DNA from 2 places in the Vibrio sp. 811 genome. Region 2 is predicted to be linked to the other one. Evidence: predicted binding sites of a transcription regulator. Region 2 holds the regulator's gene; the other holds the start of a gene.
The links. The regulator MetJ, encoded in region 2, represses methionine synthesis genes. The targets are predictions, from matches to a motif close to TTAGACNTNTANANGTCTAA.
Positions count from the first base shown of each region.

Region 1: a site for MetJ is predicted at 1,584-1,603, ahead of metA (homoserine O-acetyltransferase MetA). Genes of this name have one in related genera too.

Region 1 covers NZ_JAWOUB010000002.1:168,453-185,093, reverse strand. Annotated here, with positions in the region: gene pilW (type IV pilus biogenesis/stability protein PilW) at 1-435, opposite strand, end outside; gene metA (homoserine O-acetyltransferase MetA) at 615-1,556, opposite strand; gene R7Q46_RS04550 (DUF6559 family protein) at 1,897-2,283, shown strand; gene R7Q46_RS04545 (DMT family transporter) at 2,407-2,742, shown strand; gene R7Q46_RS04540 (LpxL/LpxP family Kdo(2)-lipid IV(A) lauroyl/palmitoleoyl acyltransferase) at 3,163-4,113, shown strand; gene R7Q46_RS04535 (carboxypeptidase M32) at 4,184-5,656, opposite strand; gene R7Q46_RS04530 (LysE family translocator) at 5,880-6,515, shown strand; gene R7Q46_RS04525 (threonine transporter RhtB) at 6,515-7,081, shown strand; gene R7Q46_RS04520 (alanine/glycine:cation symporter family protein) at 7,200-8,576, opposite strand; glycine riboswitch at 8,699-8,798, opposite strand; gene R7Q46_RS04515 (hypothetical protein) at 9,326-9,484, shown strand; gene R7Q46_RS04510 (chromosome segregation ATPase) at 9,516-10,250, shown strand; gene R7Q46_RS04505 (hypothetical protein) at 10,340-10,723, opposite strand; gene R7Q46_RS04500 (VOC family protein) at 10,823-11,188, opposite strand; gene R7Q46_RS04495 (LTA synthase family protein) at 11,335-13,284, opposite strand; gene proX (glycine betaine/L-proline ABC transporter substrate-binding protein ProX) at 13,478-14,485, opposite strand; gene proW (glycine betaine/L-proline ABC transporter permease ProW) at 14,478-15,563, opposite strand; gene proV (glycine betaine/L-proline ABC transporter ATP-binding protein ProV) at 15,568-16,641, opposite strand, start outside.
Region 2 covers NZ_JAWOUB010000040.1:494-8,654, forward strand. Annotated here, with positions in the region: gene R7Q46_RS24250 ((2Fe-2S)-binding protein) at 1-98, shown strand, start outside; gene bfr (bacterioferritin) at 192-668, shown strand; gene R7Q46_RS24260 (malic enzyme-like NAD(P)-binding protein) at 875-2,152, shown strand; gene metJ (met regulon transcriptional regulator MetJ) at 2,265-2,585, opposite strand; gene R7Q46_RS24270 (O-succinylhomoserine (thiol)-lyase) at 2,811-3,971, shown strand; gene R7Q46_RS24275 (bifunctional aspartate kinase/homoserine dehydrogenase II) at 3,987-6,395, shown strand; gene metF (methylenetetrahydrofolate reductase) at 6,658-7,560, shown strand; gene R7Q46_RS24285 (PadR family transcriptional regulator) at 7,631-8,161, opposite strand, start outside.

The sequences.
Region 1 (16,641 bases), on a different contig from region 2:
GCTCGCTGGAATAAGGTAGTAATAAGGCTGCTCAATGGCTCGATTAAACATCTGATCGGCTTTTTCGAAGTCACCTCGCTTGCAAAGAAAAGTACCGTAGTTATTGAGCACATTTCCGTTTTTAGTGTGTTGGCGTAGAGAGCGTTTATACATCTGTTCGGCTTTAATATCTTCACCAACCGTTTCGTAGTAGTGAGCCATAGATAATTGCGCGCGATAGTATTGAGGTGCGTGGTTTAAGGCTTGTTGTAAGTTATCATGCGCGCGAATCATGTTACCGCCGTCTAAATAACCTAAGCCAAGTGCGATACGTGATTCTGCCATTGCCACAGGATCGGCTTTAACGACAGGGCTTCCATCTTCTTTCACCGTCACGCAACCCACGAGTGCAAACTGAGACAATAATATTAGTGCACCGAGCTTTGCTGTTTTCATTCTTTATCCCTACATCCCTGAATCTTTCTGCATGATATGAATTACTTAGCAAAAGCCTATTGAGGAAAAAACACTATGCGATCAGGTTTGCAAACTGTTATGAAAAAGCCGCCATATGGCGGCTTGGTTCACATATTGCATTTCGGTAATGATGAGTGCTTTGTTTGCTTATTTTGAAGCTAATCGTCTTTAGTGAAAGCATCTTCACTGAAGTGATCGAGGTCGTACGGTGTTTGCTGATAAACACAGTAGTTCAGCCAGTTTAAAAAGAGGAGGTGTCCATGGCTTCTCCAGCTTGCAATTGGTGGGTTATCTGGGTTGTTGTTTGGGTAATAGTTGACAGGAATAGCGGGCTCCATACCTTCGCTTAAATCTCGGATATATTCATTATGTAAGGTGTGAGAATCATACTCAGGGTGTCCTGTGACAAAGACATTGCGTTTGTCTTTTGTGGTGGCTAAGTACACACCTGCGACATCCGATGTCGCTAAAATGTCTAAGTCAGTATGCTCTTCTAGAAAGTGAGGCGAAAAATCTGCGTAACGCGAGTGAGGAGCCAAAAACGTGTCATCAAATCCGCGTAAGATAGGGTGAAATTGATGATGGATTTGATGATGATACACGCCTGAAAGTTTTTCTTTACGCGTTTTTTTAGGTAGATCGTAGAGTAGCTTTAACCCTGCTTGCGCAGCCCAGCAAACATAAAGAGTGGATGTCACATGATCTTTTGCCCACTCCATGATGGTTTTGAGATGATCCCAATAAATGACATCTTCAAATTGCACCAAACCTAATGGAGCCCCAGTAATGATCATGCCATCGAAGTTTTTATCTCGCACCATTTCAAATTGGCGATAAAACGTGTCTAAATGTTCAGTTGGCGTATTTTTACTCGGGCGGTTATCAATGCGCAGTAATTCGACGTTAACCTGTAGTGGGCTGTTTGAGAGTAGACGCAGAAACTGAGTTTCAGTCTCTATTTTTTTTGGCATCAGATTAAGGATCAGTACTCTTAAAGGACGTATTTCCTGACTCGCTGCACGCGTTTCACTCATCACGAAGATGTTTTCTGTCCTTAATACATCGGTAGCTGGTAATTGATCTGGAATTCTAATTGGCACGACTTTCTCTCCCTAAGTATAGTCAATCTAGACGTCTATACTTCTAAAGCTAACTTAATTAAGTTTAGATGTCGATACGAAATCCGACTTTTCAATCTACTCTTTACATTATGGTAAACCGTACTCGGGGTTGTCACACAATTGTGACTAAAGCAGAGTTTCTGATGAGATAGGTTTGAAACGCAGTGTGTACTATTTGCTGGTAATTATGCGATCACGTTAATATGTGAAGGTGACTTCGTAGTAAGGAAGTCTCAAATTAATGAGCCATACTAAAAACAATCAGCTCACCATTTTGCATTAATGTGCATATTTGGAAACATCGTCAGTGGAGGACATTATGTTCGGTATTTTCAAGAGAAAGACAAAGATTCAGAGCATCGCTCAAGAAGTTCCTTGCGTGCTACTGCATTCGTTTGGTGATAAAGACATTTATACGCCGGAAGAGATTGATCAAGCTCTTCAAAAGCTGGGTTATGATAAGAGCAAGGATATCAGTCATTATCAGTATGCGTATGGAATGTTTGCCGATGAAGCCTCTTACGAGCTCCTAGAACTAACGGATGAGCTAGGTAATTATGGTCATTTCCAACGTGAAGTAGGTAAGATGCTACTCAATACACCTGAGCCGATTGATATGCATATCTACTTTGAAATTTCTCGTCAGCACCAAAACGTCAGCCTTTCACCTGGTCATCAAAAAGTAAGCGAAAGTGATGGTGTGTAAACATCGTTAGTGGTATTCCATCGTGAGATGAGTTGGGTATAATGCGCGGCCTAATTATCCGGACATGTTGTCGGTTACATTTCTGTTGAGCGTTAATGCCTTATGTTCAAAATGCTTGTCTCTATGCCACCAATGTTGGCGCTGTCGATCGCGATTGTATGTGAAGTGATTGCCACTTCTTATATTCCCAAAACAGAGCAATTTACGAAAGTAATGCCGAGCACAGTCGTTTTGATTGGTTACGGCATCGCTTTCTTCTTGCTTTCCGTCACAGTGCAAACAATGCCTGTTGGGGTTGTTTATGCCATATGGAGTGGTGCTGGGATCGTTTTGGTTGCGACGGTTGGTTACTTTGTTTACGGACAGCGTCTAGACTTACCAGCCCTAGTTGGTATTGGGTTTATCATCGCTGGTGTGTTGATCGTAAATTTATTATCCAAAACAGTAGGGCACGAATAACGCCACTCTACTTGTTAAGTGAATAAGAAGCCGCAGCGAGAAATTGCTGCGGCTTTTTAGTGCAAATTCAATCGCTAATGGCGAGTATTGATATGACGTCTTATTGTTGTATTCATAACGGTCGCATTATGTGATTGAAAAATAGACATTATTTAGCGCATTGAAAATACAAAGTTATGTTTCTTCAAACTTTAGGAAAGGGCAGTAGATAAATCACTCCGATAGATGTTAACGTGGCGACTCATCTTTACTGCTTTTTCATTCCCTACATATTTCTGCAAAGTTCTTATTGTGTAGTGTGTCGAAGAACCATAGAATCCGCGCGCTTTAATTTATGTTATTAGCGTTATCAATGATAAAAGTGCAGTCCATTATCATTGTTTTTATCACTTATAGATGGGCACATCTGACAATACTTACATGAACAAATACAAAAAGCCTGCTTTCAAGGCCGAATTTCTTTTGCCTCGTTACTGGGGAACGTTAATTATCATTAGCGTGATGTACTTACTTAGCCTCCTTCCTTTTAAAGTTCAACTAGCTTTGGGACGCAACATTGGTCGTTTAGCTATGCGATTCATGAGAAAACGTCAAGTTACGATCAGACGCAATCTTGAGCTTTGCTTCCCTCATATGGAAAAATGCCAACGCGAAGCAATTCTAAAAGACAACATCGACAATACTGGCATCGCACTTTTTGAGACCGCAATGGCATGGTTTTGGTCAGATAAACGGGTAAACAAACACGTCACGATAAAAGGCATGGAGCATCTAGAGGCTTTAGAGAAGTCAGGCAAAGGTGCATTAATGTTGGCCGTACACTCAATGAATCTAGAGTTAGGTGCTCGAGCTTTTGGCATTAAAAAGTCTGGAACCGGTGTTTATCGCCCAAACAATAATCCGTGCTTTGATTATTTTCAGTATAAGGGACGCTCTCGCTCTAATCGTACACTGATTGATCGTAAAAACGTCAAAGCCATGCTTGAAGCACTTAAAACGGGTGAGCGGGTTTGGTATGCACCGGACCACGATTATGGTAACCGACGCTCGACATTTGCACCGTTATTTGCCGTTAAAAATGCTTGTACTACGACAGGCACAAGTTTGTTGGTTGATTCTACAGATTGCGCCATTGTGCCTTTTACGATGGTAAGAGGAAAAGACGGACACTATACCCTAACCATTAGTGCGCCCGTCGAAGGTTTCCCGAAAGAGGATCATCAACGCGCCGCCGCATTCGTGAATCAAATAGTTGAAACATCAATCATGGCAAGTCCGAGCCAGTATATGTGGCTTCATCGTCGGTTTAAAACTAGACCAGAGGGTGAGGACTGTTTGTACAAGCCTAGGCTCATCCCTAGCTTGGCATAACACATAGAGAGCCTACAAAAAGCCCAAGGAACATACGAACCTTGGGCTTTTACTTTCTATTCTTTTCGCTTTATAAGTAGCGATCTTTTAGGTGAGCTTGAAAGTGTTTAGCATTCAGTGTTTCACCCGTGGCTTGTTTTACCAATTCATCAGTGGTGAATAAGCTACCTTTACTCCAGATGTTTTCCGAGAGCCAATTGAATATCGGAGCTAAGTCGCCAGAACGAATAACCGCATCTACATCGACGGTTTGTTTCATTGCTGCCATAAATTGTGCAGCGTACATCGCACCGAGCGTGTAGGACGGGAAATAGCCAAAACTTCCGTCTGTCCAATGGATATCTTGCATACAGCCATTTTTGAAGTTTCCTTCGGTTGATAGCCCCAAGTACGCTTTCATCTTTTCGTTCCAGAGTTCTGGTACATCTGTATGTTTGATGACGCCGTTCATGAGATCTCGCTCAATTTCATATCGAAGAATAACGTGAGCAGGATATGTTAGTTCGTCAGCATCTACGCGAATAAAGCCTTTTTCTACGCGAGTGTAAATTTTGGCTAAATTGTCTTTTTCGAATTCACTACCAGAAAAATGGTTAGAAGCCAGTCGAGCGAGGTGATCGATAAACGCGCTGCTTCGTCCTATTTGCATTTCAAAGAAGAGTGATTGTGATTCATGAATACCCATAGAGCGAGCTTCTCCCGCGGGTGTTCCTGATAAATCTTTTGGTAGCCCTTGCTCGTATCGAGCATGGCCAGTTTCGTGGACAATCCCCATCAATGATTGGACAAACTCGTTTTCATTATAACGTGTCGTAATACGCACATCTGTCGGTACACCGCCACAAAATGGGTGGGTACTCTCATCAAGTCGACCGTGTTCAAAATCGAATTGAAGTAGCTTCATGACTTCCAAACCGAGCGCTTTTTGCTTTTCCGCAGGGTAGTGCGCAGTTGGCAATAAGATGTTGTCTGATTGTTGTTTTTCAAGCGCTTCATCGATCAAAGTAGGAAGCCAGGTTTTCACGTCAGCAAAAAGAATGTCTAACGACGCAGACGTTGTGCCAGGCTCATAAACATCGAGCATGGCATCATAAGGAGTCGTGCCATTTGCTTCGGCTCTAATTTGCGCTTCTTCCTGCGATAGCTTTACGACTTCAGCCCAGTTCTTTTCAAAACCAGCCCAGTCGTTTTCTCCACGCTGTGTACGCCATGCATGTTCACATTTGGAGCCAGCAAGAGATTGAGCTTGAACTAATGATTCTGGTAGTAAGTTAGCTTGCTGCCACCCACGCTTCATTTCTCTTAGGATAGATTTTTCTTTTGTAGACAGCGTCTCTTCTTCTGCCTGAGCGAAAAGCTCTCCCAAGTGCGGTTGAGTCATTAAAGAATGGATATGTACATCGAGCTCTGCCGTGGCATTCGAGCGTGCTTCAGCGCCACCAGGTGGCATGACCGCTGCTTGATCCCAATCTATGATGGCAGATAGATGCTCAAAATTTGCCACTTTTTTGGAATGTTCAACGAGTTTTGTAAATGCGTTCATGTGACTACTCTTATTCTTTTGTTCTTTCCCTAAACACCCGATAACGGGTCCTTCATATGGTGTTGCACTAAGCAACCTGCGTTAATTTACTAATAATTAACAATTAACTCCAACCCATTGTCCATAAACTCACCCAGTTGTATAGCTCTCTTAAAAAAGAAGCTTGCGAATCTTGTGGATTGGCGGTATTGATGAAGGATTGACAATTAATTATCACGATAATATGGATATTTTGAATTTCGAGGCATTTATTATTGCCATTACGATTTTAACGTTAACGCCAGGTTTAGATACTGCACTTGTTATCCGTAACACTAGCCGCTCGGGCCTAAAAGATGGATGTACAACCAGTCTAGGGATTTGCTTTGGCTTATTCGTACATGCTTTTTTTTCTGCGGTTGGTATCTCGGCGATTCTTGCGCAATCAGCAGAGTTGTTCCAAATCGTAAAAATGATTGGCGCGGCTTATCTTATCTGGCTTGGTTTGAGCAGTTTAAAAGCGCTAATGTCGTCGAAAGATGGATTGACCGTGACCGAGCAGATTCACGAAGTGTTTAATGGTAAGCGCTCTTTTAGAGAGGGCTTTCTTTCTAACGTCTTGAACCCAAAAACGGCGGTTTTCTATTTGGCTTTCTTGCCACAGTTTGTGAATCCAGAAGGTTCACCCTTGCTTCAATCAATGATGATGGCATCTGTACATTTTGCTATTGCGATGGTTTGGCAGTGTGGTTTAGCTGGCGCGCTTAACTCGGCTAAAAATCTACTAAAGAATGCAAGCTTTATGAAGTGGATGGAAGGCGCGACGGGCGCAGTATTAGTCGCACTTGGTGTGAAGTTATTGATTGAAAAACCCGTTTAATGCGTAATATTTATCGATTGTTGATACTACTCGCTTTATTTATTGTGGGGGTAGGTGCCGCTGTTGTTTGGCATACGTGGCCACAAGTACAGTTTGCGCAACGCGGCATGATCTGGTCTTGGCACTGGGGCTACTTCGAGCCTTTTGCTAATGGAATACAACAAACGCGAACTCAAGATACTAAACAGTTATTGCTCAGGCGTGTGTATTTGCATGACGCTATTGTCGTTTTTGTTTCGACAACTATGGACAATAAATTTGAGGTTGACGTTGTAAAAGAGCAAACCTGTGAACCTAAAACGACGACTTGGGCATCGGTCTCTGTCAATCATCAACGTGTCAGGCATGTACCTATGGTGTGCGATGCGTTTGGGCAAGGCTACTTTTATCGCTACATCGGGAAACATCTGGAATCGATTGAGGTTGGTGTCGGCGACTCGTTTGTAACAGAAGCATTTTTAGACTGGCCGCTATCAGAGTTGAAAGCGGATCAATTCAAGCAAAAAAATGCGAAGTTTTTTGAAGAACGTGGAGAAAACGTTGAGCATCAATGGTTGAGAGATTAACCATTTAACCGAAGATAAATAAAGCCCGCTAAATAATAGCGGGCTTTGTGTTTTTACCATTTCTAATGTGTTTTGCTCTCTGTGACTGACAGTTTATGACCGCAAACCTGCCGTTTCATTAAGCTTTCACTGCTTCAACTTCACCTGATTGCGATGTTGAGCTAAAGAACAGTTTGGTTTCTGCCAGCACGACGTGACGCAGTGCGATCAAACCAATTAGGTTAGGAATTGCCATCAGACCGTTTACGATATCAGCCAGTAGCCAAATCATATCGAGGTGAAGGAATGCACCAGATGCCACCAAGCCAACGAAAATCAGTTTGTATGGAAGCACAGCTTTAGTTCCGAACAGGAACACAACGCAACGCTCACCGTAGTAGTTCCAACCAAGAATGGTGGTAAAAGCGAAGAACATCAAACCGATTGAGACGAGCATAGGGCCAAATGTATCTGCATTTAAACCCACCGCAAAAGCATGAGTCGTCATCGCGGCACCAGCAAGGTCACTTTGCCATGCACCGGTCAGGATTAGAGCAAGGCCTGTCATGGTACAAATAATGATGGTATCGAAAAAGGTACCCGTCATTGAAATTAGGCCTTGTTTAACACAAGAGTCTGTCTTCGCTGCTGCTGCTGCCATAGGCGCGCTACCCAAACCTGATTCATTTGAGAACACACCGCGAGCGATACCTGATTGGATTGCCAGCATGATGCTTGCACCTAAAAAACCACCCGTCGCTGCTGTTGATGTAAAGGCTGAAACCAGCACTAATTCAACGGCATTGAACAATTGGTCTGCATTCATGATGATCACGCTTAAACACGCCAACACATAAAATACAGCCATGGTAGGAACCACTTTTCCTGCAACGTTAGCAATGGATTTGATGCCACCCAAAGTTACGAAAGCAACCAAAAGAGTTAGTACAAAGGCAGATAGCTCACGGTTAACACCAAGAGATATCTCACTTGCATCCAGAATCGCGTTTACTTGTGGAAACGTACCGATACCAAAACAAGCAACACCTAAAGCAAACACAGCAAACATGATCGCGAGAGCTTTTGAGCCAACACCGTATTGCAAGTAATACATTGGGCCACCAATCATTTGGCCTTTATCATCGACTCTTCGGTACTTAACCGCCAACAAACATTCGGCGTATTTAGTCGCCATTCCGAAAAGGGCAGCGAGCCACATCCAGAATAGAGCGCCTGGTCCACCGAGTTTGATTGCTGTGGCAACACCAACAATGTTACCAGTACCAATTGTTGCTGAGAGTGCAGTACAAAGAGCTGCAAAGCTAGAAACGTCACCTTGAGTATTAGATGACTTATCTTTACTGAATACCATCGCTAGCGCTGTTGGGAGGTGTTTAAACTGGATCAAGCCAAGGCTAAAAGTGAAGTAAACACCTGTACCCACTAGCAAAATAAGCAGCGGTGGACCCCAGACAAAATTATCGATGGTTTGTAGTAAAGATTGTAGGTTGTTCATGATTTCCCCTTAATAAAACAACTAATAAGGAGAAGAGGGAAAGGACGAGATCAACGATCTCGAAAAGAACTAAGCTATTGGTTGTAGGCGGGAAGGCCAAGCAAAATAGTTAGGTTGTAACTTTCCACTCCTCTGTCCTTTTGCCTGAGAGTTTCACCTTGCGTGAGTGCAAGACTTGCTCCTTCGGCGACCGATTTAACGGTTCTCTCCAGAGGTTCCTCCAACTACAGTCCCCGCTACCTAGGTAGCACCTGAAATAGTTAATTCTTCGGCGAGTTATGCTAATCAAATGTTAAAATTTGATTAATAACCACTCTCCTGCAGTCTTCATCGGAACAATTACTCAATTAAATGAGTAAAGGTTAGTTAATGATGCTGGTCATCATTAACGTGTGAACTCTATCATGTTTTTGGTCCATTTCAACACCCTATGTCAATTTATTTTCAATGAAATAACCTCATCAATTTTCATGAAGGTATGTTTGCCAATCTTTTTGTGCGAGTCACGGCATAAATAAAATTTATTGGGTTAGGGAATGGAACCCAAAAACACTTCAGAACGATAAATGTGTTTCGATTGTTACGACATAAGTTATTCAATTAAGGACACAAAATTGATTAAAATCGGAGCACTTATTTTAAAATCTACGCTAAGTTGACCTTATGGTACGTATAAATGGGTTACAATGAATCTTTGTGAAACAGTCTACGGACCTAGGCAGTTTTTCATGAGTGGACAAGGAGGCGGTATGACCAGATTATTAGCCATTGCGGTGTTGATTGCAGTAGCATTTGTGCTGTTTCGTTATCGAACCAATGAAAAAGTCCAAAAAGCGACCGTTATAACATTAATTGGCGCATTTCTGATTTATACAGCATCAATTATGTTTGCGGAATTGATCCGCTAGCAAAGTAAAAGAGTCCTTGGAGTAGTATACGGTGAGTTCTCAGAACAAAATGGAAGAGCAAGACGACGTAGTTGTCATTGAAGAGCGTGACAAACGTACGCATATCTATATCGCAATCGCTGCGGTGTTAGGCTTGGCATTTGGTGGCCTTGTTGGATCGGTTGTCACTGCGAACAAGTGGGAATCGACTTACCACGTATTAGAAGAAAAGTATCAAGCACTAACGCAAGATAAAACCCAGTTGGCATCTCAAGTAAAAGTGCGTGAAGAGGCGCTTGACCAAGAAATACAAAACCAAGTTAGTGAGTTACTTGCCGCGAAAGACGAAGCGCACCAGAAAGCACTTAAGAAGTTGCAAAAGCAATTGACTGAGGTCGAGAAGGTCAACTTGTCACTAGAGTCTCAATTGAAGCAGCAGGCAGATAAGATCAACACGACGAAGTCAGAAAATGAGAAGCTGAGTCGTCAAGCGGATATGCAAGCGACTATGTTTGAGCGGTCCCGCGAAGTATTCCAGAAAGAGCTAAAAATTTCGCAAGAATTAGAGTCTCTCGAGAAAGAACGGTCGAAATTATTACCTAAGATTGAGAAACTCAAGAAAGAGTGTGACGTATTTTTAGAAGGCAAATCTTGGGACGTGAAGTCGGACGCGTGTGATAAACATGATGAAGCTAATTCACGACTAAGTCAGGTCGATCAAATGATTGAAGTCTATAAAATGGACCTCAAACAAATCAAAGCAATAACGGAAGATATCGGCCTTTAAGTCTTTTGTATCCGGTTTTGAAAAGCAAAAGGAGCTCTTTAAGAGCTCCTTTTTCGTTGTTAGCTATGACTTTTAGCCTGTCGCGTATATTAGATTCGTGAGGCGTCATAGCCTGAGGCGAGCAGGAGCTCTCGTTCGTGTTTAATCAGCTGAGCTCGATCTTCAATTAGTTCATTGAGTGCTTGAGATGGCTTACCTGCTAATGCTTTGAACGAAGCAAAAGATTCCGCGGTGTCGATTTTATCAATCATCTGACTGATGACATTACGAGCCTCACACGGGTTACTCGTCGTTGTAAAGTATTCTACTTGCTTTGCTGCCGATTTCATCTCAGTTAATAGCTCAAGCGGGCTACTTTCTTTGGCTACTGCCATGTAGTTATCCAGCACGCGCTTTGCATAAAGCAGTTCTTTGAGGGGGATATCTCTTCCGCTCTCGATTAGGGATTCGCTAAGGATCATACTTGAGCTCATGGGCATTCCTTCTTATTACTACGCCGCTTTTGATGTTTCCTTGAGTCTAATTTATTGAAGTCACATTGGGAATGGGTAAAAAGCATTTTTAACGCATTTTTATTCATTTATGAAAACACGAATGCGATGCTTATCTGGATCGATAGCCATAAAATTTAACCCATACACTGATGTCGCTGGTGGTTGAACAAACTCAACACCTAGGTCTTTCCAGCGCTTGTAAATGCGCTCTAGCATATGACTATTGGGCACCGATAAAGACAACTCGGTGCCACCACCTCTAATTCCGCTGTAGGGTGAAAGATTATCTCTTTGCTTGAGTGTCAACGTTAAGCCTTCGGTCAGTGGAATAGCGGCGAAGGTTGGAGACAACTGCGTGACTTTGCGTTCGAACAGTTTCGAATAAAAAACTTGGCTTATGTGGATGTCCTCAACGTAGAGAACGAATGAATTGATAGTCAGCATGGTTTGTTCCTTAATCAATTAGAAATAGTAGGGGCAATCTAACGGAAAGGAACGACAGGAGTTGTCAGTAGAACATTCTCGAAGGTAAGTGACAGAATAAGAAAAAGGAGCCGTTTAGCTCCTTTTTATCAGCGGAATCATTGGTATTAATGAGTGTGTTTGGAAGAATACCAGTTGTTTTGATACGCTTTAGATGCAAATAATGCGTTTGCTTTTGCACGCTCGATAATAGACTCGTCCACCTCTAGCGGCTTCATGGTTTGGTCTTTAAAGTCGTACGCCAGGGTCGATATCTTTTCACCAGGGGAAAGCACAACGAGATTGTCGCGCGTTAAATAACCAAAGTTTTTGTCGTATTGCATCATTGCGCGCTCATCTTCGCGAGCTAGTGGCTTCGTTAAATCACGACCAATCATCGGTGTTTTAGCATCTACCCCAATTAGAGATAACAGTGTAGGCGGCATGTCGATGTTGTTTGCTATGCGGTCATCTTTACGTGGTTGAATGCCTTTACCAAGGATCAATGCTGGAATGTGAAAGTGCTTAACCGGAACAAGGTTAGCGCCAGAAACACGTGCATCATGATCTGCAATTACAATGAAAATGGTATCATCCCAATAAGATGACTTTTTCGCCTTTTCAAAGAAAGTGCCCAAAGCGTAATCGGAATATTTTACGGCGTTGTTACGCGTCATATGTTCTGAATCGTATGGCTCAATTTTGCCTTTCGGATACTCATAAGGGCTATGATTACTTGACGTAAAAACTAAGCTAAAGAAAGGTTTGTCGCTTTTTGAAAGGCGTTCAAACTCTTCGTTTGCTTTGTTATATAGATCTTCATCACTAACACCCCAAGAGCCAACAAAGCTTGGGTTGTTATAATCATCTTCTTCTACTATTTGATCAAAACCGTTACCAAAGAAGAAAGTTTTCATGTTGTCAAAGTTGGCTTCACCGCCGTAAATAAATTGCGTGTGATAGCCTTGAGCTTTCAGTAAGTCCGCGATGGTAAAGAAACCCGTTTGGCTTTTACTCAGCTTCACTACCGCGCGAGAGGGAGATGGAGGAAAGCCCGTGGTTACGGCTTCAATTCCACGAACAGAACGAGTACCAGTGGCGTACATTTGTGTGAACTGCCAACCTTCCTTCATGAGTTCATCAAGGTTTGGTGTTAGAGGCAAACCACCCAAAGCACCGACAAATTGGGCGCCTAAGCTTTCTTGTAGCAAAATCACTAAGTTTTTATGTTTACCCTGGTAAGTCGCGGGGTTACTGTTCATGGTTGGGAGTAATGAAGGGGTGAAGTCGGACTTTGTTGATGAAGTGCGAACTAATTCCAACATCTTTTGAGTGTCCATTTTTCCGTAGAACTGCTCCGCGCTCTTTTCTGACTTCATGCTATTAACCGCAAACAACAATGAGTAAGATGAGTTCAGTGCTAAGTCGTTAAGCAGTGGATCGTTAGAAAAGGCGACCATAGCAGGATTTAGCGGGCGGTGACCTAAAGATGAGCGAGCACCTGCAACCCCAAAAAGAACAACGAAAAGTGCCAATAGTGGTCGCCATTTCCAGTTGACCTGCTGCGCCTTATCGGTCAGTTTCTTACTCCACTTCCAACCTAAAGTGATGGTTAAAACTGTACCTAACGCACCAATAAACAGTTCTAATTTGTAGCCAGTCCAGAGCATACTCAAGACTTCTTTTGGGTAGATTAAGTATTCCACAAACAGGCGGTTTGGACGTAGGTCGTATTCCTGAATGAATGGCGCTGTTGCGAGCTCCATGTATACAAGCACCCAAAGCCCTAAAACCATCCATATGCGTAATATTCGCTTCCAACACTCTCCCATCTTACCGGTTAATGGCATGAAGGTTGAAAACAGTGCTGGAAGAATAAATAACCAGCAAAGCGTTGCAATATCTACGCGCAAACCTTGACCTAGGATATAAATTAAGTCGTTTAGAGAGTCAATACGGTCAATCTGCCAAAAAGCTAGCAAAACTCTTGAGATAGACAGAAATAGAAGCGAAAACAAAGAAAAGGCAGCAATTGGCTGCAAAGGCCCCCACACAGAGCTCTTTGATAAGTTTTTCATATTTATTCGAATAGTTTAATTGTTATGTTGTGTTGTTTTTAGCAAAGCAAGCGTGAAATAAACGTGAATTATAATGTGGGTTTATGGTCGAGTAGTGTAAGTGTTGGTATGTCTATGTAAGGGGGAGGGGCGTTTGTGTAAAAAAGAGCCAGTTGATAACACCAACTGGCTCTAGAGGTTGATAAAGGCATGATTACATTGCGGCTTTCTTCGCTTCTTCGACCCATGCGTCGAACTTTTTCTGGTTCGCTTTGATCCAGCCATTTACATGAGACTCGATGTCCGCTGAGCTGTTCTTACCTTGGCTCATCATCATATTCTGAGCACTAACATCATTGATATTTAGTTTGATGATTTCAAACAGCTTTGCAGCAGCAGGGTTGTTTTCTGTAAACTCTTTATTGGCAACGATGCGCATAGAGTTCATCTCGAAGCCGTAGTTCTTACCGTTCTCTAGTGTTGTATCAATGTCCTTACGCTCACCAGGAAGTGAAGAGAATGGCACTTCTAACCACACAACATCTTTCCCCGGAACTAAAACGCCACTTACCCAGTACGGTGTCCAAGTGTAGTAAAGAATCGGATCGCCTTTTTTGTAACGTGAGATTGTATCAGCGATAATCGCCGCGTAGTTACCTTGGTTGTGTGTTACTGTGTCACGAAGTTTGAAAGCATCCAACTGATGCTCAACAACCATTTCACAACCCCAACCTGGGTTACAACCAGTTAAGTCCGCTTTGCCATCGCCGTTTGCATCGAATAGCTTCGCCAATTTTGGATCTTTTAACTGACCAATGTTAGTGATGTTATATTTTTCCGCGGTTTTCTTATCGATCAAATAACCTTGCGCAGCACCACTTACGTATTGGCCTTTACGGAAGAACTTATCATCACCGCCAGACATCGTGTACTTATCGGCGTGAAGAGGGAACCAACCAACCGCTAAGAAAGTAGCATCACCTTTAGCAATAGAGGTGTAGCCTACGTTGTAGTCCACTTCTTTGGTCGGTTTAACATCGTAACCAAGCTCTTCAAGTGCGCGGTTTACGATCAACGTTTGAAATGTTTCTTCTGCAACGGTTGATTGAACAGGCTGAACAGTGACACCTTCACCCGGTAGTTCACTTGCCACACCATAAGTTGAAAATGCGATAGTACTTAGAGCTCCAACAGAGAGCGCTTTCTTCCATGAATTATTCATTGATGTTTCTCCTAAGTTTTAGATCGTCTTGGTTCGTCTTTGTTTTCAGTTTCAATAGGTATGAAACAGGACCTGTGTGATACCAGCGAAGTTTAGTGTTGCCCGCATTAACCCCTAACACCTGGGTGATACGGTCTAACAAAATCGCAAGAATAACGATGCCTAAGCCACCAACGGCAGCAAGACCCATATCAAGTCGGCCAATACCACGAAGTACCATTTGGCCTAAGCCGCCAACAGCAATCATTGAAGCAATCACTACCATAGAAAGTGACAGCATTAAGGTTTGGTTTACACCTGCCATGATAGTTGGTAACGCCAACGGTAACTGGATGCGATAAAGCATCTGTTTTTTGTTTGCCCCGAAAGAGTGGCCAGCTTCGATAAGCTCTTCAGGTACTTGCTGAATACCCAAAATAGTCAGGCGCACAACGGGAGGCAGGGCGAAAATGATCGTTACTACTACGCCAGGAACGTTACCAATACCAAACAACATAACAATTGGCACAAGGTAAACGAACGCGGGAGTCGTTTGCATTGCATCTAATATTGGCCTAACAAATTTGGCAGCGGTTTGGCTCCTTGCCAACCATATCCCCATTGGTAGCCCTATAAGCAAACAGAAGAAAACGGCGGTTAACACCAGTGCTAGCGTTGTCATCGCTTGTGACCACGCACCAATTAGGCCGATGAAAACAAGGGATACAAGAGTAGAAAAACCAAGTTTTACATTGGAAAACTGCCACGCTAGCAAAAATAAAATGAGTACCATTATAGGCGCAGGTGTAGACACCAAAGCAGTTTCAAACGACGTTAGAATAAAGTCGATTGGAACTCGTATTGCTTGGAAAACAGGTCGACCATGTTCCACCAGCCAGTTCAAACCGGACTCTACCCAGCTATCGAGGGGTAAAACCGCATCTTGGAATGGGTTCATAATATCGAATGGCGCTTGCTCTACAGTTTCTGAGTTGAGCCAATCATTACTTGGCGTGGTCTCTGTACCTTGCGGCCAAGGATCATCTTGCGCAGGAGCAGTATTTGACCAGGGATCATTGTTAGTTTGCTCTGAAGACATCGTGTTAATCCTTATCTAGTGTTTGTAGAAGACGTGATTTAGTCACGACACCAAAGTAAGTTCCTTTCTCATCTACGACAGGCACGGCATAAGGAACACCAGCAACCAGACCCAAAATGTCATTAATTGACTGATCAGGCTGAAGAGTAACTTCATCCGGTAATTGAGCACTGGCTAACGAACGGTTTTCTTTATGAGCCAAACGTAGTGAATCAAGAGATACGATGCCGGAATATCGGCTAGATTTATCGACGACAATGCCGTAATCACGGTCGTGTTCCATCAGAATCTGCATCGCAGAGCCTGGACCGTCATTTTCCGATTTCTTAAAAACAGCCGCTGGCTTCTTGCGCGCGATATCTTTTGCTGTCAAGACACTTGCGATGTTTACGCCGCGGAAAAACGCTTCGACATAATCATTTGCTGGACTGTGTAATATTTCATCAGGTGTACCAACCTGAACAACCTCACCGTTTTGCATGATGGCGATACGGTCGCCAATACGCATTGCTTCATCCAAATCATGAGAAATGAAGACAATTGTGCGTTTGTCATCGTTCTGTAGACGAATAAGCTCATCTTGCATCTCAGAACGGATCAATGGGTCTAAAGCGGAAAACGCCTCGTCCATTAATAGGATGTCTGGATCACAAGCTAACGCTCTCGCTAAACCAACGCGCTGTTTCATACCACCGGATAGTTCGTCAGGGAAAGATTCTGCATAAGGGTCTAAACCCACTCTTTCTAAGGCGGAAAGGGCACTTTTCTGACGCTCATTAACGTCGATGCCGGCAAGTTCTAAACCAAAGGCGGCATTTTCAATCACCGTCATGTGTGGCATGAGTGCGAAACTTTGAAACACCATTGAGATATTATTACGACGAACTTCTCGAAGTTCATTTTCGGAGATGTGGGCGATATCTCTTCCTTTGAGATAAACACTACCTTTAGTCGGCTCAATGAGCCGGTTAAGAAGTCGAACAAGGGTGGATTTCCCGGAGCCAGAAAGGCCCATGATTACGAAAATTTCCCCTTCATTTATGGTGAGAGATACATCGTTTACGCCGACTGTTAAACC
Region 2 (8,161 bases):
AGTGCACGGCATTGGGCAGCCAATGTGGTAAGTGCATCAGACAGGCCAAGGAAATTTTAGCGGAAACTAGTTACACGGAATTTAAACAAGCCAGCTAATTGCTGTAAGTATGCAGTAATTATTTGCCTTACATTTTGACACCTTCTCATTTGCTTCTACATTTAAATGAAGCCAAAGAGGAGGGTTTTGTCATGAAAGGCGATCCAATCATCATTCAACATCTCAATAAAGTGCTCGGTAACGAGCTCGTCGCTATTAATCAGTATTTTCTTCACGCCCGAATGTATAAAGACTGGGGCTTAAAGCACCTAGCAGACAAGGAATATCACGAATCTATCGATGAGATGAAGCATGCCGATCATCTAATTGAGCGTATTTTGTTCCTTGAAGGCCTACCGAACCTACAAGATTTAGGTAAGTTGATGATTGGTGAAGATACCAAGGAAATGCTCGAGTGTGACTTAAAGCTTGAAATGGCGGCTATTCCAGATTTAAAAGATGCGATTGCCTACGCTGAAGACATTCGAGATTATGTGTCTCGAGATCTCTTCCAAGATATTCTTGAAGATGAAGAAGAACATGTTGATTGGCTAGAGACGCAACTTGGCTTGATTGAAATGTCTGGTATTGAGAATTATCTCCAAGCGCAATACGTGGACGAAGAGTAACGATACTTTCTGAGTTTGCATACTCCAATAATAGTAAGAAGAAAGAGCACCTGACTCGAAAATCAGGTGCTTAACTCCGTTATCTGGTCTAATCTCTTTTATTATCGGCTTTTTAAGGATATTGCTCGCAATCTTGCCTATGAAGTTTGATTTCTATCCGATAGAATTTATGCCCCCTTACCTAAAAATAAAAAAGAGAAACGTCCATGTCTGAAGACAACCACCAAGCAGCCACTCCAGAAGAAGAACATCGCCAAAAAGCATTGGATTACCATGCTTATCCAACTCCAGGAAAGATTGCTGTCGAACTGACAAAGCCTGCGGAAACGGCGGGTGATCTTGCCCTTGCTTACAGCCCTGGTGTTGCAGAGCCAGTGCGTGAAATCGCACAAAACCCGGATAACGTGTACAAGTACACTGCAAAAGGGAACATGGTTGCTGTTATTTCTAACGGTACCGCTATTCTAGGTCTAGGTAACCTAGGTCCACTTGCATCTAAGCCAGTGATGGAAGGTAAAGCGTTACTGTTTAAGCGTTTTGCAGGTCTTGACTCTATTGATATTGAAGTTAAGCACCGCACGATCGATGAATTTGTTGATACTGTTGCGAGCATTGCAGACACTTTTGGCGGTATCAACCTTGAAGATATTAAAGCACCAGACTGTTTTGAGATTGAAAAGCGTCTGATTGAACGTTGTGATGTACCAGTATTCCACGATGATCAACATGGTACTGCTATTGTAACGGCAGCGGGTATGCTGAATGCAATCGAACTTCAAGGTAAGAAACTTGAAGATTCAACAATTGTTTGTCTTGGCGCTGGCGCTGCCGCTGTAGCGTGTATGGAGCTTCTGATCAAATGCGGCGCAATGCGCGAAAAAATCTACATGCTAGATCGCAAAGGTGTGATTCACACTCGTCGTGATGATCTTAATGAATATAAGCAGCTATTTGCGAACAATACAGATAAGCGCACACTAGAAGACGTGATTGAAGGTGCAGATCTGTTCCTAGGTGTATCTGGTCCAAACCTATTGCCAGCGGAAGCGTTGAAGTTGATGGCAGATAAGCCAATCGTATTCGCATGTTCTAACCCGGATCCTGAAATCAAGCCGGAACTTGCTCACGCAGTTCGTGATGACTTGATCATGGGTACTGGCCGTAGTGATTATCCTAACCAAGTTAACAACGTATTGTGTTTCCCATTCATTTTCCGCGGTGCTCTTGATGTGCGTGCAAGTGAAATCAATGATGAAATGAAACTTGCAGCCGTTGAGGCGATTCGTGAGCTAGCAAAAGAGCCTGTACCTGAAGCCGTATTGAAGGCTGCAGGTGTTGATAAGCTAGAGTTTGGTGCGGACTATATTATTCCAAAACCAATGGATTCACGTTTGCTACCACGTGTTGCAAAAGCGGTCGCTCAGGCGGCGGTTAATTCAGGTGTAGCTCGTATCGAGATGCCTGAAAACTACATGGCAGAGTAATATATCTTTCAGATGTGATACACAAAAATGGGACGCTATTGCGTCCCATTTTTTATGTCATTCATTTGGCTCGAGGCAAGAGTTATTACCTGAAACCTCTTATCAGGCTTTTTTATTCTTCGTCGAATGACTCAAATTCGATGCCCATTTCCGTCATCAGCGCTTTTACTTCTGTTGGAATATCATCAGGACGGTCTTTACGAAGGTCTTCATCTGTCGGAAGTGGCTGACCTGTGTACGCGTGCAAAAATGCCTCGCATAGCAATTCGCTATTGGTTGCATGGCGTAAGTTATTGATCTGACGGCGAGTACGCTCATCAGTTAGCACCTTTAAAACTTTTAGCGGGATAGAGACGGTAATTTTTTTTACTTGTTCGCTTTTTTTGCCGTGCTCTGCATATGGGCTAATGTATTCGCCATTCCAGTCAGCCATTGCACACCTTCATTTATGTAATCGGTTAAAAATAATTTAGGTGCTGATTTTAGCTGCATTTACCGCCATAAGCAAAGACATATAGACGTCTAGAAGTGTTGACGTCTCATTTTTTGACGAGTAAAGTGAACATAACAGCAAAGGAAGCGTGTTGATCACTTTATGTTACTCATTAGATATAGCGCATTCCTATTTAGAAGTCATTACCCGTGAAAGGATACACCCATGAGCACTCGCAAACCTGCGACCATTGCAGTACGCACTGGTATTGAATCAGACAGCCAATATCATGCTGTCGTTCCACCTATTTATCTTTCCACTAACTATGGTTTTCCTGCTTTTGGTGAAGTGCCCAAGTATGATTACACACGATCTGGTAATCCAAACCGCGGACTGTTGGAAAGTGCGCTATCTGAACTTGAGTCTGGAAAAGGAGCGGTTGTTACTAACTGCGGTACGTCGGCATTAAATTTATGGGTTTCCGCTTTTCTCGGCCCAGATGATCTCATTATTGCTCCTCACGATTGTTATGGTGGTACCTATCGTCTTTTTAATACCCGAGCTAACAAAGGCGATTTTAAGGTTCAGTTTGTCGATCAATCAGACGAACAGGCTTTAGATGCTGCATTGGCACAAAAACCAAAACTCATTTTGCTAGAAACTCCGTCAAACCCTCTGGTTCGCGTAGTGGATATTGCAGCTACTTGTGAAAAAGCGAAACAAATCGGCGCGTTAGTTGCGGTGGACAATACCTTTTTGACACCCGTGTACCAAAAACCTTTAGAGCTAGGTGCGGATTTTGTTATCCACTCCACAACAAAGTACATCAACGGTCATTCGGACGTAATTGGTGGAGTAATCATCACCAACACAGAAGCGCATGCAGAAGAGCTTGCATGGTGGGGTAATTGTATTGGTGCAACGGGCACACCTTTCGATAGTTACATGACACTGCGAGGTATTCGTACGCTTGCTGCTCGTATGAGAGTACATGAAGAGAGCTCACAGCAGGTACTAGCTTACCTACAGAAACAAGCGTTAGTTAAAACTATCTATCATCCAAGCCTGCCGGAACATCCAGGTCACGACATTGCTAAAAAGCAGCAAACGGGCTTTGGCTCTATGTTGAGTTTTGAGTTTGCTGGTTCGTTTGAGCAGTTAAAGGTGTTTGTGAAAGAGCTCCAACTGTTTTCATTAGCAGAGTCATTAGGTGGTGTAGAAAGTTTGATTTGCCACCCAGCATCCATGACGCACCGTGCAATGGGTGAGGAGGCGCTGGCGGAGGCTGGGGTCTCTCATCAACTATTGCGTTTGTCTGTCGGTTTGGAAGATGCACAAGACCTCATCACAGATTTAGAACAAGCGTTCGCTAAAGCTACCCAGTAATAGGAGACGATAACAATGACTGTACAACGTCAGCTGCATAAGTTTGGTGGCAGTAGCTTAGCAAACCCAGAATGCTACTTACGCGTTGTGGGTATTCTCAAGGAGTATTCGACAGAAAATGATCTTGTGGTCGTCTCTGCTGCAGGAAAAACCACTAACCGCTTGATTGAGTTTTTGGAAGGGTTAAGTAAAGATGGCCGAATTGCGCATGAAGCGCTTCAAAGCTTGAGACAGTTCCAAACTGAGCTAATAGAAAGCTTGTTGGAGAGTGAAGCAAAAGAAGAGCTGTTAGCTTTATTACATGATGAGTTCAGTACTCTCTCGGAGCTGACTGCACCACTCACTAATGCGCAAAAAGCCGCGGTACTGGGGCACGGAGAAGTATGGTCTGCTCGCCTATTGGCCGCGTTATTATCTCAACGTTCTATCCCTGCGGTTGCACAAGATGCACGAGCGTTTTTACGTGCAGAAGCGGGAACTCAACCAGAGGTTGATCGCGCTCGTTCATACCCTTTAATTAAAGAGATCCTCGCGCAGCATAACCATAAACGTGTGGTAATTACTGGCTTTATGGCTCAGAACGAGGCAGGAGAAACCATCCTACTTGGTCGTAACGGCTCTGACTATTCTGCAACGGTCATAGGCGCGCTTGCTGAAGTCAGTACTGTCACGATTTGGAGTGATGTTGCTGGTGTCTATAGTGCCGATCCACGTTTGGTGTCTGACGCTTGTTTATTACCGTTACTTCGATTGGATGAAGCCAGTGAACTTGCTCGCTTAGCTGCCCCAGTGCTACACAGTCGTACGCTTCAGCCTGTGGCGCAAAGTACCATGGACCTTAATCTCAAGTGTAGCTATCTGCCAGAGTCGGGTTCTACTCGTATTGAGCGTGTATTGGCATCTGGTCGTGGCGCTAAAATTATTACTTCACTGGATGATGTTTTATTGGTGCAGTTGTCTTTCATGCATGGGCACGACTTCGAAAAAACACAGAGTGATGTATTACAAGCGTTGCAGCGCGCGCAATTAGAGCCATTGGCATTTGAAGCTCAATCCGATCAGCATACGATACGCTTGGCTTACACCGCAGAAATCGCCGGTGGTGCATTGAAACACTTGCAAGAGCTTGCGGTAGAGGCAGAAATTAAGCTAAAAGAAGGTTACTCGCTCTTAGCTGCGGTAGGTGCAGGCGTTACGAAAAACGCCAATCATTGCTTTGGCTTTTATCAGAAGCTAAAGCACTCTCCGGTAGAATTTATCTCTGAAACAGACTCAGGGCTGAGCCTAGTCGCTGTTTTGCGCCGTACTGATACCGAGGCGTTGGTTCAAACGATTCATAGCCAGTTGTTCCAAGCGCAAAAACGCGTGGCAGTGGCTTTATGTGGCAAGGGTAATATTGGTTCTAGTTGGCTAAATTTATTTGCTACGCAAAAAAGTGAGCTCGAAAAACGTCATGGTATGAGCTTTGATCTTGTCGCGGTTGTGGATAGCCAAACCTATTGGTTCGATGAGCAAGGTATTGAGGCGGCGAGTGTTGCTGAACGATTTGATGATGAAAGCATAGCAAACAATGGGGATTGGCTGGCACGTTTGGGAGCGCTTAAAAGCTATGATGAAGCCGTCGTGCTTGATGTTACCGCGAGTAAAGAGTTAGCTCAGCGCTACGTAGAAATCGCACAGCAAGGCATTCATTTGATTTCCGCTAACAAAGTGGCCGGTTCCGCAGATAGTCAGTACTACCATCAGGTTCAAGATGCATTCGCTAAAATTGGTCGTCATTGGCTATACAACGCAACGGTTGGTGCTGGGTTACCGATAAACCATACCGTGCGAGATCTTCGTGAAAGTGGGGATGAAATCGTCGCTCTATCGGGTATTTTCTCGGGGACGCTATCATGGCTGTTCCAACAGTTTGATGGTTCTGTGCCATTTAATGATTTAGTCGATCTTGCTTGGCAGCAAGGGTTAACCGAACCTGACCCTCGTTCTGATTTAGATGGCTCCGATGTAATGCGTAAGTTAGTCATCTTGGCTCGAGAGTCGGGCCTAGATATAGAACCAGACAGCGTTAAAGTTGAGTCTTTGGTGCCAGAAGAATTAAGAGAACTGAGCTTAGATGATTTCTTCGATAATGGAGCGTTGTTGAGTGAAATACTTCAAGAGCGTCTGACAAAAGCACAGAGAAACGATCAAGTGCTTCGCTATGTGGCGCGTTTAGAAAAAAATGGTAAAGCAACGGTGGGAGTCGAAGCGTTATCTCGTGAGCACGCGCTCGCCAACTTATTGCCATGCGATAACATTTTTGCCATAGAGAGCAAGTGGTACAAAGATAACCCTCTGGTCATTCGAGGACCAGGCGCAGGCAGAGAAGTGACAGCCGGCGCTATTCAATCCGACCTCAACCGATTGGCTGGTTTATTTTAAAGTTGCGATTGACCTAAAAACCCTGGAATTAATCCAGGGTTTTTTATTCCCCTATCAGTGCCATATTGAAGTCATAACCCGTGCAAAATGGCGAGATGATGCTCAAGTAGAAACTTGAACTATCTTCATTATTAACTTGAGAAAAATTCATAATTACAAGGTTGACATTAAATCGTATTCAATACATTCTGTAGACATATAGACGTCTAAACGTCGATTTTAAGGATTTGTTTTCGTGGCGGAGTGCCGCAGGGAGAGTAAGATGGGATATACGCACGCAGGCCATATCGACGCCTTGAACCAGAATATTGCTGAGTTATCAGATAACATCAATGTATCGTTTGAGTTTTTTCCGCCAAGCAGCGCTAAGATGGAAGAAACACTTTGGAATTCAGTGCACCGTCTTAAAACGCTTCAACCTAAATTTGTTTCTGTGACTTACGGTGCGAACTCCGGCGAGCGTGACAGAACACACTCCATCATTAAAGAAATTAAAGCAACAACCGGATTGGTTGCCGCTCCCCATCTCACTTGTATTGATGCGACTCGTGAAGAGTTGATTAATATTGCCGATGATTATTGGAACAATGGTATTGAAAATATCGTCGCTCTGCGTGGTGATATTCCTCCAGGTGGCGGTGCGCCTGATATGTATGCCTCGGATTTGGTTGAGCTGCTGAAATCACGCCACGATTTCGATATCTCCGTTGCTGCATTCCCTGAGGTTCACCCTGAAGCTAAAAGCGCTCAGTCTGACTTATTGAACCTAAAACGTAAGGTAGATGCAGGTGCAAACCGTGCTATTACTCAGTTCTTTTTTGACGTTGAGTCTTACCTGCGATTCCGTGACCGTTGTGTCGCAGCAGGAATTGACGTAGAAATTGTGCCAGGAATTTTGCCTGTATCGAACTTTAAGCAAGCGTCTCGCTTTGCGGCACAGAACAACGTGAAAGTACCAGGGTGGATGAGCAAACAATTCGATGGCTTGGATGATGATCCGGTGACTCGCCAGCTTGTAGGAGCTAGCCAAGCTATTGATATGGTGCGTGTGCTGAGTCGTGAAGGGGTTAAGGATTTTCACTTCTATACACTAAACCGTGCAGAGATGACTTACGCGTTATGCCATACGTTGGGTGTTCGTCCTCGCGCAGTAGTCGGTGCGTAAATCTGGTTTCAAAAAGATAAAAGGCTTGCCAAGTGGCAAGCCTTTTTCGTTTTATCAAAGCAAAAGGAGTTTAACCAATCACTTCAAGTTCAGTTAGAACTTCTTCTGCCCAAGTGATCCAAGTTTCACGTAACAGAAGGTTACGGCGAAGCGTTAGACGTTCTAGGCGAGCTTGTTTATCTAAAGTTGACGGCGTTGCGTAGTAAGCCGCTTCAATTTCTTTGTAGTGAGAAACCAGTTTGCGAGACTCTTCAACTAGCTCGGCGAGTTGGTCACGGAATGGAGCCGCAGGTTGAACGGCACATGCCATCAATTTCGCTGAAAACTCATCACGAACTGTTGGGTGTGCAGTTGGTTGATCAAACCACTCTCCCAAAGCGCTGCGACCAGCGTCTGTAATAGAGTAAACCTTGCGGTCTGGTTTGCCTTCTTGGGGTTCTAATACGCAAGTAACCAGTTCTTTCTCAGCCATTTTGTTGAGTTCACGGTACACTTGTTGGTGGCTTGCTTTCCAGAAGTAACCGATGCTAGCAGAGAATTCTTTAGTGATATCGTAACCGGTTGCGTCGCGAGTGCTAAGAACAGTTAAGATTACGTGTGG